2 regions of the Pseudoalteromonas sp. MelDa3 genome follow, and region 1 is predicted to be linked to the other one. Evidence: predicted binding sites of a transcription regulator. Region 1 holds the regulator's gene; the other holds the start of a gene.
The links. Region 1 encodes LexA, which represses DNA repair genes until DNA is damaged. Its sites were predicted from a motif close to TACTGTATNNNNATACAGTA; they were not measured.
Positions count from the first base shown of each region.

Region 1 (5,751 bases):
ATCAATGTGATCTTTTATATCGCCAAGCACTATAGGGCTGCCTTTAAGTGCAGGAAATACACCCGGTAACCCCATGCCAGTAGGCTGATGACATGCAGCACAATTGGCCATATATACTTGTTCGCCTAAAGTCATTAATTCTTCTTTTGGGAGGGTTTTATCAAGTAATGCGGCATCTGCTAATGCTGCTTTTTGTTTAGCTTGCTTTGCATCTGCAAGCCACGTTTTAAAATCAGCCTCAGATTTAGCGACCACCACAACGGGCATAAAGCCATGATCTTTACCACACAACTCAGCACATTGGCCTCGGTAAGTACCTTCTTCGTTTATGTTCGTCCATGTTTCGTTTATAAAGCCGGGATTCGCATCTTTTTTAACTGCAAAATCAGGTACCCACCAAGAGTGAATAACATCGTCAGAAGTCATTAAAAATCGTACTTTTTGATTTATTGGCAGTACGAGAGGTTTATCAACCTCAAGTAAGTAGTTAGGATTTTTATCTGCAAGATTCGCTATTTCATCTTGCGGGGTAGATAAAATAGAGTAGAACTCTACATCTTCACCCATATATTCATAATGCCATTTCCATTGCGAGCCTGTAATTTTAATAGTGAGATCAGCTTTGCTGGCATCTTCCATTGCAATTAGGGTTTTAGTGGCTGGTACTGCCATAGCAATTAAAATAACAAACGGGATTGCAGTCCAAAGTATTTCTACTTTAGTGCTTTCGTGAAATTGGGCAGGTACAGCCCCTTTAGATTTGCGGTGATGAATAAGTGCCCAAAACATAATTGCGAACACTATCACCCCAATCACACAACATATTATAAATATGGTCATGTGCAGCTGATATACATTATTGCTTATATCGGTTACGCCTTTGCGCATATTGTATTGGCTGTTTGCCAAAACTGGGTGCGAAAAAACACATAATATAAGCCACAAGGTAGAGGTCAGTTTACCCATGTGACGGCTCCTTTGATGCTATTGCGAATGCAAAGCGAAGAGGCATACGGCTTAAACGCCAATTCGTTATTTTTATTTTTTTAGTCAATCTCATTTAATATTGATTGGTTTTGCTGCGCCAACAACGTGTTTGTGTATATTGTGTGTTCTCAAAACTAAAAAGCTGTGAGTTATTATTAGCTCAGCACATTAATAATTAGCTAAAAAATGAACAACAAGCAAGTTTTAGTATAAAAAACAATCAGGTGATATTGAGTAATTAATAAAAAATCAGTAACCAACTAGGTAACAGGAAGTTCAAAAGATGAGCAAAACAAAGGGGTTTAACGCATTCGGAGGAGGAAAATATAAGTGCAAAAAAGTTTACAGCTTAAATTGTCAGTGAGCTATTTATGCCCTATTTTTAGTGCGAATTTAAAACAGGAAATGCGTACTAATTAGTACGCATTTATAAAACTGCTTGTTTAAAAGCTATTTTTAAAGTCACATCCAATCAGCGTTTCTTATAACGCCAACGGCTAAGCCTTCAATATTAAAAGACTCATTCTCAAGATCTACTTCAATAGATTCAAAATCGTCGTTTTCAGCATGAAGTAATACTTTACGACCCGCTTTCTCAAGACGTTTTACAGTTACGTCTTCGTCTAGGCGGGCAACAACAACTTGCCCGTTTTCAGCGGTTTGAGTACGATGTACAGCAAGTAAATCACCATCCATAATACCAATATCTTTCATGCTCATACCGTTAACGCGTAGTAAAAAATCTGCAGCCGGTTTAAACATTAATGGATCGATTTTGCAGTGACTTTCAACGTGCTCTTGCGCCAAAATAGGTGAACCAGCAGCAACACGCCCTATAAGCGGTAAACCTAATTGTTCTGGCTCTTCTTCTTCAATTAATTGAATACCACGGCTTGCACCTGGTTTCATTTTAATTGCGCCTTTTTTAGCAAGTGCTTTTAAATGTTCTTCAGCAGCATTGGCACTTTTAAAACCTAATGTTTGCGCTATTTCAGCACGTGTAGGAGGCATACCAGTGTCTTTAATAAAAACTTTAATTAGTTCGAGTATTTGAGCTTGGCGGTTCGTTAATGGTCGCATACAACTGGTTTTCCATACAGTACATTTAACTGTGAGTATATACAGTTAAATAAAAATCGCAAATTTAAATTAAGCCTTAAAATAGCCAAAGTAATTTCACTTGTGTACATTTTAGGGATATAACTAAAGCTAGGTTTATAAATGATTAAAAAAGCAAAGGAGTCATTATGAGTATTTGGTACCAGCCCATCACTTTAGAGCTGTGCAAGCAGTTAGAACAAGGCATTGATGGCCAAGGAACATTAATGAAAACCATGGGAATAGAAGTCACTGAAATTGGTGATGATTACTTAGTAGCCACTATGCCGGCAATTCCTGAGCATCATAACCCAATGGGAATGGTTCACGGCGGTGCTAACGTTGTACTTGCCGAAACAGTTGCCAGCTATGCAGCTAACTTTGTTGTCGATTTTACAAAATTTTACTGCGTGGGGCAGGAAATTAGCGCAAGTCATTTAAAAGCATCTCGCAACGGCACTTTAACAGCAACGGCAAGAGCGTTTCATATTGGCAAACGTAGTTCAGTGTGGGAAATAAAAATTACAAATAGCCGCAATGAGCTGTGCTGCGTATCAAAAATGACCGCAGCAGTCGTAGAGCGAAGGTAGTTACTTTTCGATTGGGTAAATTGTAATTTCCATACCCGCACCAATCGCAGATATACGTAGTAATGTATCTGCATCTAAGGCTTGATTAAAGCACTTAGGGGAAGTGCCTGATTCAAAACCAATATCAAACGTTCTACGTGAACAGCTTAACCATTGCTTTAGCGCGTTACGCGAACACGATTCAATAAGCTCACATATATGGTTTATTGCTTTGTCAGGCGTGTTTACTACACCTGTTGCTTCAATACGCGCTAATTGACGGTATTCGTCTTTGTCATAATGTAAAATCGTCGCGACTTTTTTCAAGTCTGCCACTAGCAAACTAATATCTTGCTTTGATTCAAGCTCAAGATCTACATTTAAAAATTGAATTTCCGACATCGTTTCGTATTTATCCTCTAATAATTTCATTGCAAACTTTAACGCAGTTTTACCGTTATACCAAATCAACTATGCTCTATTAACCACTTTATATAGATATTTCGCAGCTTTTAAGTATTTTTTAGCGTTTAAAGCTAGCTGGATATCAAACACTCAGCTCAATTAAACAAATAAGTCATGTTAGCAATTTAAGTGTAATCTTTTTTATTTTTAAATGATTACAGTAAGCTATAGTTTAAACTGCGACAAAATGTCGCAGTAACTAATCCCATTAATGTAATAAACTAGCCTCTAAAAATAATAAGACTAAAACATGAATAAAAAAATATTTAAGTATGCTCGCAAGTTACATAAATGGCTCGGTTATTTGCTCACATTACAAATTTTAGCTTGGCTATTAGGCGGTTTAGTCATGAGCGCTATTCCTCTTGATAAAGTTCATGGGGAGCATCTTGCAACACGTACTCTTAATAACCCATTTACGCAGGCTGATTATGTTGCCTCCCTTAACGATATTGCATCTCAGGTGGTTAATCCAACATAAATAATTTTTGAGAACTTTTTAACCACACCTATAATTACAGTAATAAATAAAGATGAACAGCAAAGCTTTAACGGTATAACAGGCCGGCCTTTTGAGCCGCCAACTAAAATACAAATTACCGCAAATGCTAAAGCACACTTACTTATTGATGCTCAAGTGACAAGCGCTGTACTGCTAAAGCAAGGTATGCGAGAAGTTGGATATAAAACCAATGTTTGGCAGGTACAATTTGACGACACATTTAACACAACACTGTATTTGTCAGAAAATAACGGTAAAGTTATCACCGTTCGCAGCACACTATGGCGAATTTTCGACTTTTTTTGGATGTTACATATTATGGATTACGATGAGCGAGAGGATTTTAATAATCCGCTGCTTATTAGTTTTGCAGCAACCAGCGTACTTTTTTGCCTAAGTGGAATATTACTACTTATGCAAAACATACGACTAAAACGATTTATCCGAATTAAAAGTAAGAATAAATCAAAGTAGTCATATTGGTTTTTAAGAACTAGCGCACTCTCACCAAAGAGTAAATAAGCCCTAGGAAGTACCCAAGGGCAGATTTTATTCCAAGTGTTTAAATCGACTCAAATGTCGCTTTAACATTTCGTTTTCGAAAATCAACTCATCACGCTCATCCAGCAATTGTAAAACTAAAGCTATTGCCGACCAATCTAACGAAAAGTCATGTTGAATACGGGCCGCTTTTTTAACTAAGGTCACTGCAGATACCGTAAATTGCCACTGCGTAACATGCTTCCCCTCAATTGGAACCGCAATATTGTGCTCAACTAGCTCATATAAAATTGCTTCGCTAATATCACTACTCAAACATAGCTCTTTGCTAGTAAGTAAATCATCTTTTTGTGTCACGATAATTTGCATTATGGCTTGCTCCAGTTATTACGGGGATCAAAGTGAGCTTTTTCGGCTAATTCTTCCCAAAGTTTTTTACTGGTATCATCAACAGATGTTGGATTAACAATTTTAAGCACAGCAAATAAATCACCTTTGGCTTTTTTACTCATTAATCCCTTACCTTTAATACGCAAGCGTTGACCAGACTGACTATTAGATGGAATAGTTAATTGGATTTTGCCTGCCAACGTAGGTAAATTTATTTTTGTACCAAGAGCCGCTTCCCATGGTGCAAGAGGGACGACTATATTTAGGTTATGACCTTCAACATCAAATAATGGGTGGGGCACTAAACTAATTTGTAAGTACAAGTCGCCATTTTGCCCGTTCGCTGACCCTAATCCGCCTTGCCCTTTTAGTCGAATTCGTTCGCCATTTACTGAACCTGCGGGAATTTTCACTTTAAGTGATTTTTTAATTTCAGAGACACGACCACTACTATCTCGCTGCGGTAACATAAACTCAACAGGCTTAACGGTATCAACTAAAGTCTCTTCAAGAAAAATCGGGAACTCTATTTCCACATCTTGTCCTTTTTGCGCGCGAGCGGCGTTACTTCTGCTCTGCCCGGAACGATTGAATCCACCGGCGCCGCCAAACATTGAATTAACAAAATCAGAAAACTCTTGATCGGTTTGAGGATCGCTTTGCTGATAATTACTTTGCGATGAGGCATTGTTACCACCATAATTACCTTGCTGTTGACGAGCACGATTTTGTTGATGACGACGTAACTCGTCGTATTTAGTGCGTTCTTCTTTGTTATGAATGACTTCGTAAGCTTCTGCTATTTCTTTAAACTTATCTTCTGCTTGAGGCTCTTTGCTTACATCTGGGTGATATTTTCTGGCTAATTTTTTATAAGCTACTTTAACCGCTTTATCGTCTGCATCAGGCGATATTCCGAGCACTGCATAATAATCAACAAATTTCATTTGCAATCCAAATCCCCATATTGAGTAAGCTTTAAGCATACTCCTTAACGTATAATCTTGTGTGGTTAAAATACGATAAATAGTAAGAAATAAATGAATAGTGAAAATAACTTTGAATAAAAAATTAATCGGACACTTTTTAGTAATATAAGTGCAGGCCTTAAGTTAACTTTATCTTTTATCTTCAAGGCTTTAAACTGCCTGTTCCTGTAGTTCACATTTGTGATGGATATGACTCGATTTATTCTGGCCTTACTGGCTTGTTGTGTGTGCGTTTCGGTATCAGCCGAAC
Region 1 covers NZ_PJBR01000089.1:9,927-15,677, forward strand. Annotated here, with positions in the region: gene coxB (cytochrome c oxidase subunit II) at 1-966, opposite strand, end outside; gene lexA (transcriptional repressor LexA) at 1,450-2,067, opposite strand; gene CXF89_RS15125 (PaaI family thioesterase) at 2,235-2,675, shown strand; gene CXF89_RS15130 (hypothetical protein) at 2,676-3,056, opposite strand; partial or broken gene CXF89_RS15135 (hypothetical protein) at 3,370-4,095, shown strand; gene CXF89_RS15140 (chaperone modulator CbpM) at 4,171-4,491, opposite strand; gene CXF89_RS15145 (DnaJ C-terminal domain-containing protein) at 4,491-5,459, opposite strand; gene CXF89_RS15150 (endonuclease) at 5,691-5,751, shown strand, end outside.

Region 2 (5,751 bases), on a different contig from region 1:
AGGCTGCATTGAGTGGTCAATAATTTCATCTTATAAAAAGCGACTTCGGTAGCTTTTTTTTCCTTTTTGTTGCCGCATACATTATCCTAGGTCATAATCTAACGTCTTATTTAAACGCGGAATTTTTATGAACTGGCTTGCGCAATTACCCACCCAACGTACCCCGTGGCTTTTATTTACAGCTATCGTTTTTTTACTTGAAGTGACCGCCCTTTTCTTTCAATACCAAATGGGATTGGCGCCTTGCATAATGTGCATATATCAACGTACAGCCGTACTGGGTCTATTAGGCGCAGGAATTGTAGGTTCGACTAAACCACAGAGCAAAGCAGTTCGTATATTAGCGTATGTAATTTGGGGTGTATCGAGTGTTTGGGGATATTTAATTGCTCGCGAGCATATTGATATGCAAACCACCACAGACCCTTTTGCATTTAGCTGTGAGTTTGAACCAAACTTCCCGTCGTTTATGCCGTTACATGAATGGATACCTAGCTTTTTTCAGGCGACCGGGGATTGTGGAAATATAGATTGGCAGTTTGTTGGTTTGAGCATGCCTGCTTGGATGGAAATTATATTTGGGATTTTCTCACTAACACTATTTATTATAGTTATTGGCCGTTTATTAATTAAAAAGTCGATTTGATATGTTTACATTTTTTTCAAGCCAATTAGATGAGCTTAAACATCTAAAAGTACGCAAGCGCCAAGACGTGATAGCACTTTCGTTAAGTATGTTATCGCCAACTGATAAAGTGTTACTGCGTATTATTAAATTAATATTACTAAGTCCACTATTTTTAATATTCACGGTATTTAAAGGTTGGATATTAATCCCGTTTTTGATACTCGGCGGACTTTGCTACCCACTTTTAACAACACCTATTGAAATCAACTTTGCTAAAAAACACTTAAGCGATGCATTAAAACAATTTAATCAGGGCGCATAGCGCCCTGATTGTTATCTACTGCTATTAAAGGGATATTTTCCCTTCTAATTTGGTTAATAGTTTTTTACCAATTCCTTTAACTTGCGATAAATCACTGACACTTTTAAATTCGCCGTTTTCTTCACGATAATCCACAATTGCCTGCGCTTTTTTCTTACCTATACCCGGTAGCTTAGCAAGCATATCTGCATCAGCATTATTTATACTAATTGTCTCAACTTGAGGCATTTGCTTAGTTACTTCCGATAGTTGTGCATATACGGTAGTTGCAGGTAGTAAGCATAATAAGCTTATTATGAATAAATTTTTTAACGTTTTCATCAAACTTGTCCCTATTCTTCTTTTCTTAATTTTGAATGTTGCTCAGGAAAACCAAAAAGTAAGGAACTGAAATGCTCATCACTTAAAGTGTACCTAAACGCATTATCACTATGATCCGAAATCCTGAAAATGCAGCTGGTACAACAAAGTGATTGCTTAACTAAAGTAAAGTTACCGTTTTTTGTCAAATTTAAGACACCTAAAATTAATACTTCGCGCTTGCAAATTCACGCCCAAACCATTACTGTACATAAAAACAGTAATCTAATGGTTTTTACAAACCACGGTGCCAAGCAATTTTGCAGGAGAAATCATGGCTGTTGTTGTTAAATATGTTGTAGAACGAAACGGAGTCGAGCGTATGACGTTTACTACCAAAAAAGAAGCTGATGCTTATGACAAGATGCTCGATATAGCAGAATCACTTGAGCTAATGCTAGAAAAGGTAGACGTACCGCTTAGTGAGCAACAAATTGAATCACTTGCTTTAGAAATAGCGAAAAGCAAAGATGACTTTATGACCATATTAAAGGGCGGCAAAGATCCAGTTGTTACCAAAGCGCCAGCAAAAAGTAAAAAGTCAGATAACGTTGCGTCAATTGAAGATAACAACGATAAAAAAGCAAGTTAACTCGTAGATTGTCCTCTCCTCGGACGGGACAAACTAAATAAAAAAGGGAGCAACTTAGTTGCTCCCTTTTTTATTATACCAATTCGCTTAATTAAGTGATCTATTTTGAGGGTGGAAAAACGTATTGATAGCTAGGCAAAAAATTTGATATTTAGTTGTTCTAAATGATAATTTTTTAACGCCGGTAGCAACACGTTTAGCACCGCAAAATGATTAAGTATTATCGCGGATTGGTATTACTTACTACTCATTTTAAAATGAATAGTAATTGCTATTTAAAGCTCTTTTTCTACTTCATCAAATAAAGCAGTGATATTTTGCTCTGGCTCTTTTGTTACTAAGCTAACAACAACAATTGCGATACTCGCTAAAATAAAGCCAGGTACTATTTCATACATGAAGCTACTTAAACTTTCACCATTAATAGTAAACGGACCATAAATCCAAACAAGCACTGTAAACGCACCTACTAACATACCAGATAAGGCGCCAGCAAAATTCATACGTTTCCAATAAAGGCTAAACAATACAAGTGGTCCAAAAGCAGCACCAAAGCCTGCCCATGCATTACTTACTAGGTCTAAAATAGAGCTATCTCTATCGTACGCTAAATAAATTGCAAACAGGGCAACAAATGCAACGCTAATTCGACCAACAGTAACTAATTCAAAGTCGCTAGCATCTTTACGTAAAAATGTTTTATATAAATCTTCAGTCAATGAACTTGAGCTTACTAGCAATTGCGATGAGATAGTACTCATGATAGCAGCCAAAATTGCAGCTAGTAAAAAGCCAGCAATAAGTGGATGGAACAATAACTCAGAAAGAATTAGGAAAATCGTTTCAGGATCTTCAACTACAATATTATTCTCATAAGTATAAGCAGCACCAAATATACCAGTACCAACAGCACCAAGGGCAGCAACAATCATCCATGTCATACCAATACGGCGAGCTTTAGGCATATCCTTAACACTACGTACCGACATAAAACGAACGATGATATGTGGTTGACCAAAATAACCTAAACCCCATGCCATTGCAGAAATAATACCTAATGCAGAGCCTGCTCCAATCCAGTTAAGCATATCTGGATTTACACTATGTAAAGTAGATTCCAGAGGTTGTTCAAGTAAAGAGTATGCAACAGTAGGCACTAGAATCAGTGCGATGAACATAATACAACCTTGCACGAAATCAGTTAAGCTAACCGCTAAAAAACCACCAAACAAAGTGTATAAAACAACGACACCCGTTGTAATGTATAAACCCACTTCATAACTTAGACCAAATGAGCTTTCAAACAATTTTCCGCCGGCTACAACACCAGATGACGTGTAAAGAGTAAAGAAGACTATAATCACAACAGCTGATACAACACGTAATAAGTTTGACTTATCATTGAAGCGATTTGAGAAGTAATCTGGGATTGTTATAGAGTCATTTGCTTTTTCAGTGTACACACGTAATCTAGGTGCAACTAACAGGTAATTTAACCAAGCACCAATCACCAAACCAATTGCTATCCATGTACTACTAAAACCAGTAACAAACATCGCACCAGGTAGGCCCATTAAAATCCAGCCACTCATGTCAGATGCACCTGCAGATAGTGCAGCAACACTTGGTGATAGATTTCGTCCACCTAACATGTAACCTGATACATCGCCAGTAGATTGCTTATATGCATATAGTCCGATACCCAACATTACAACAAAATATAATGCTAGTGAAATAATCATTCCTGTTTCCAAATTAGCCTCCGCATAATTATTAATAACAGGCTCTTGATCCGAATATTGACTCTTAAAATATTATAATAAAGACACTATTAGGATAAAAACCATTCTCGCTGACTATATCATGCCTAACAATAAAATCTCCAACTTGTTGCTTCCAGCTGATACAAAAATACTCATGTTGAATAATTTTAAAGCGAATTGGTAAAATATAATAAATTAAATAGAAGAAACACCTTAATTTATAATGATAATTTATTAATCATGCAAATATACGTAATGCTATTTTGAATCTTTTGCCATATATTAATACAATACCCAATTACATCACTCTTACGGAACTGTTTATGTATTTTTACGCTGCACGTCAACCGATTTTAGATAGAGATAAAAAACTTATCGGTTATGAGCTTTTATTTCGTGATGGCGTTGATAACGTATTTCCCGATATAGATGGTGACGAAGCAACAACACGACTTATAGAGGGTAGCCAGTTTAATTTTGGTTTAGAAGATTTAACCGACAATAAACCTGCCTATATAAACTTCACCCTAGAAACACTATCAAAGGGTTACCCTACACTACTAGGTAAAGACACTATAGTTGTAGAAATACTTGAAACTATCCAGCCTGGTAAGCGTTTATTAGCTATCGTTAAAGATTTAAAAGATAAAGGTTACACTATTGCTCTTGATGACTATATTCATCAACCTGTATGGCGTCATTTTTACCCATTTATTGATATTATTAAAATAGACTTTTTAGCATCCGATATAGATACAATAAAAACGGTTCTAAACGATTTAAAACCGCACTCACATATTAAGTTACTTGCCGAAAAAGTAGAAACCTATGAAATTTACCAACAAGCTTTAGAGCTTGGGTTTGATTATTTCCAAGGATTTTTCTTCTCAAAACCTGAAATGGTACAAAGTAAGGCTCTACCACCATCAGAAATGGCATTAGCTGAATTACTTTACGAAACATCAAGTGTTGATATGGATCTTAAGAAAATCACTGATGTGTTTGAACGTGATGTAAACCTATCTTATAAATTACTTAGGTATTCAAATTCTGCCGCATTTGCAAGACGCGCAGAAATAAGTACCATTAAGCAAGCTCTTATAGTGCTTGGCGCCAATGAAATTAAAAAGCTATTGTCACTACTGTTTGCAGCACAAGTATCAGCAGATAAACCTGTAGAGCTAATTAGGCTATCGCTTACGCGCGCTCGATTTGCTGAATTGCTCGCTATATCCCATGGGCAGTTTAAAGATACCGGCATGGCATTTTTAACCGGTATGATGTCCCTAATGGATGCTATTTTAGATGAGAGTATGGAAAGCGTCATGAAAAAGCTTCCACTTTCTAATGATATAAAAGCAGCGCTATTAAACGATGAAGGCTTGCTAGCAAAATATTTAAACTTAGTTAAATACTACGAACAAGCAAACTGGTCAGCTGCAAACGAGCTAACGAAAGAGCTAAATCTAGGTGAAAAAGTTCCCGATGCCTATCATGAAGCGCTAGCTTGGGTTAATGAACAAATGCAGTTAGTAGTGAACGAAAAATAAACTACCTGAACTCTGGTTAAGATATTTACTAATATATTAAATCATAATGATATTTAAATTTATTTTTCTCTAGCCAGAGATTTTCAGTGAAAACAAGGCGAACTTACACGTCAATAGTTGGCCTATTGCAAGTAAATTCAACGTAGTTAGCGCTGAAAATAACTGCTCGAGATAGATTTATTAACCAGAGTTCAGGTTAAATATATGAACAGCAAATAAAAACGCCAGCATTTAGCTGGCGTTTTTGTGAGTGGCTTTTCAATTATAAACTTTCTAAAAAGTCTTCATCAAAATCAGCTGGCTCTTCTTTTATAGGTGGGTTGCCATCGTACAGCTCATAAATTTGACGCTGAAAGTAAATATCTTTTACAAATAAGTACGGATCAAGTGAATCATTTAATAGCCCTTCTTGAGGTATTAATGATGCACGAGCTTCTACCGCTTTTAAAACAAACACTAGAATAGTTTGTGGAGTCGTTAGCGCAACTTCAGGCAATACAAAGTTGTCGACTACATCACCGGTCAGGTTACGTGCT
Region 2 covers NZ_PJBR01000013.1:145-5,895, forward strand. Annotated here, with positions in the region: gene dsbB (disulfide bond formation protein DsbB) at 128-646, shown strand; gene CXF89_RS04760 (DUF6170 family protein) at 648-950, shown strand; gene CXF89_RS04765 (ComEA family DNA-binding protein) at 975-1,271, opposite strand; gene CXF89_RS04775 (YebG family protein) at 1,585-1,902, shown strand; gene putP (sodium/proline symporter PutP) at 2,178-3,656, opposite strand; gene CXF89_RS04785 (EAL and HDOD domain-containing protein) at 3,989-5,215, shown strand; gene CXF89_RS04790 (MlaA family lipoprotein) at 5,478-5,751, opposite strand, start outside.
Region 2: CXF89_RS04775 (YebG family protein) is a predicted target of LexA. The motif match lies at 1,514-1,533, and genes of this name have one in related genera.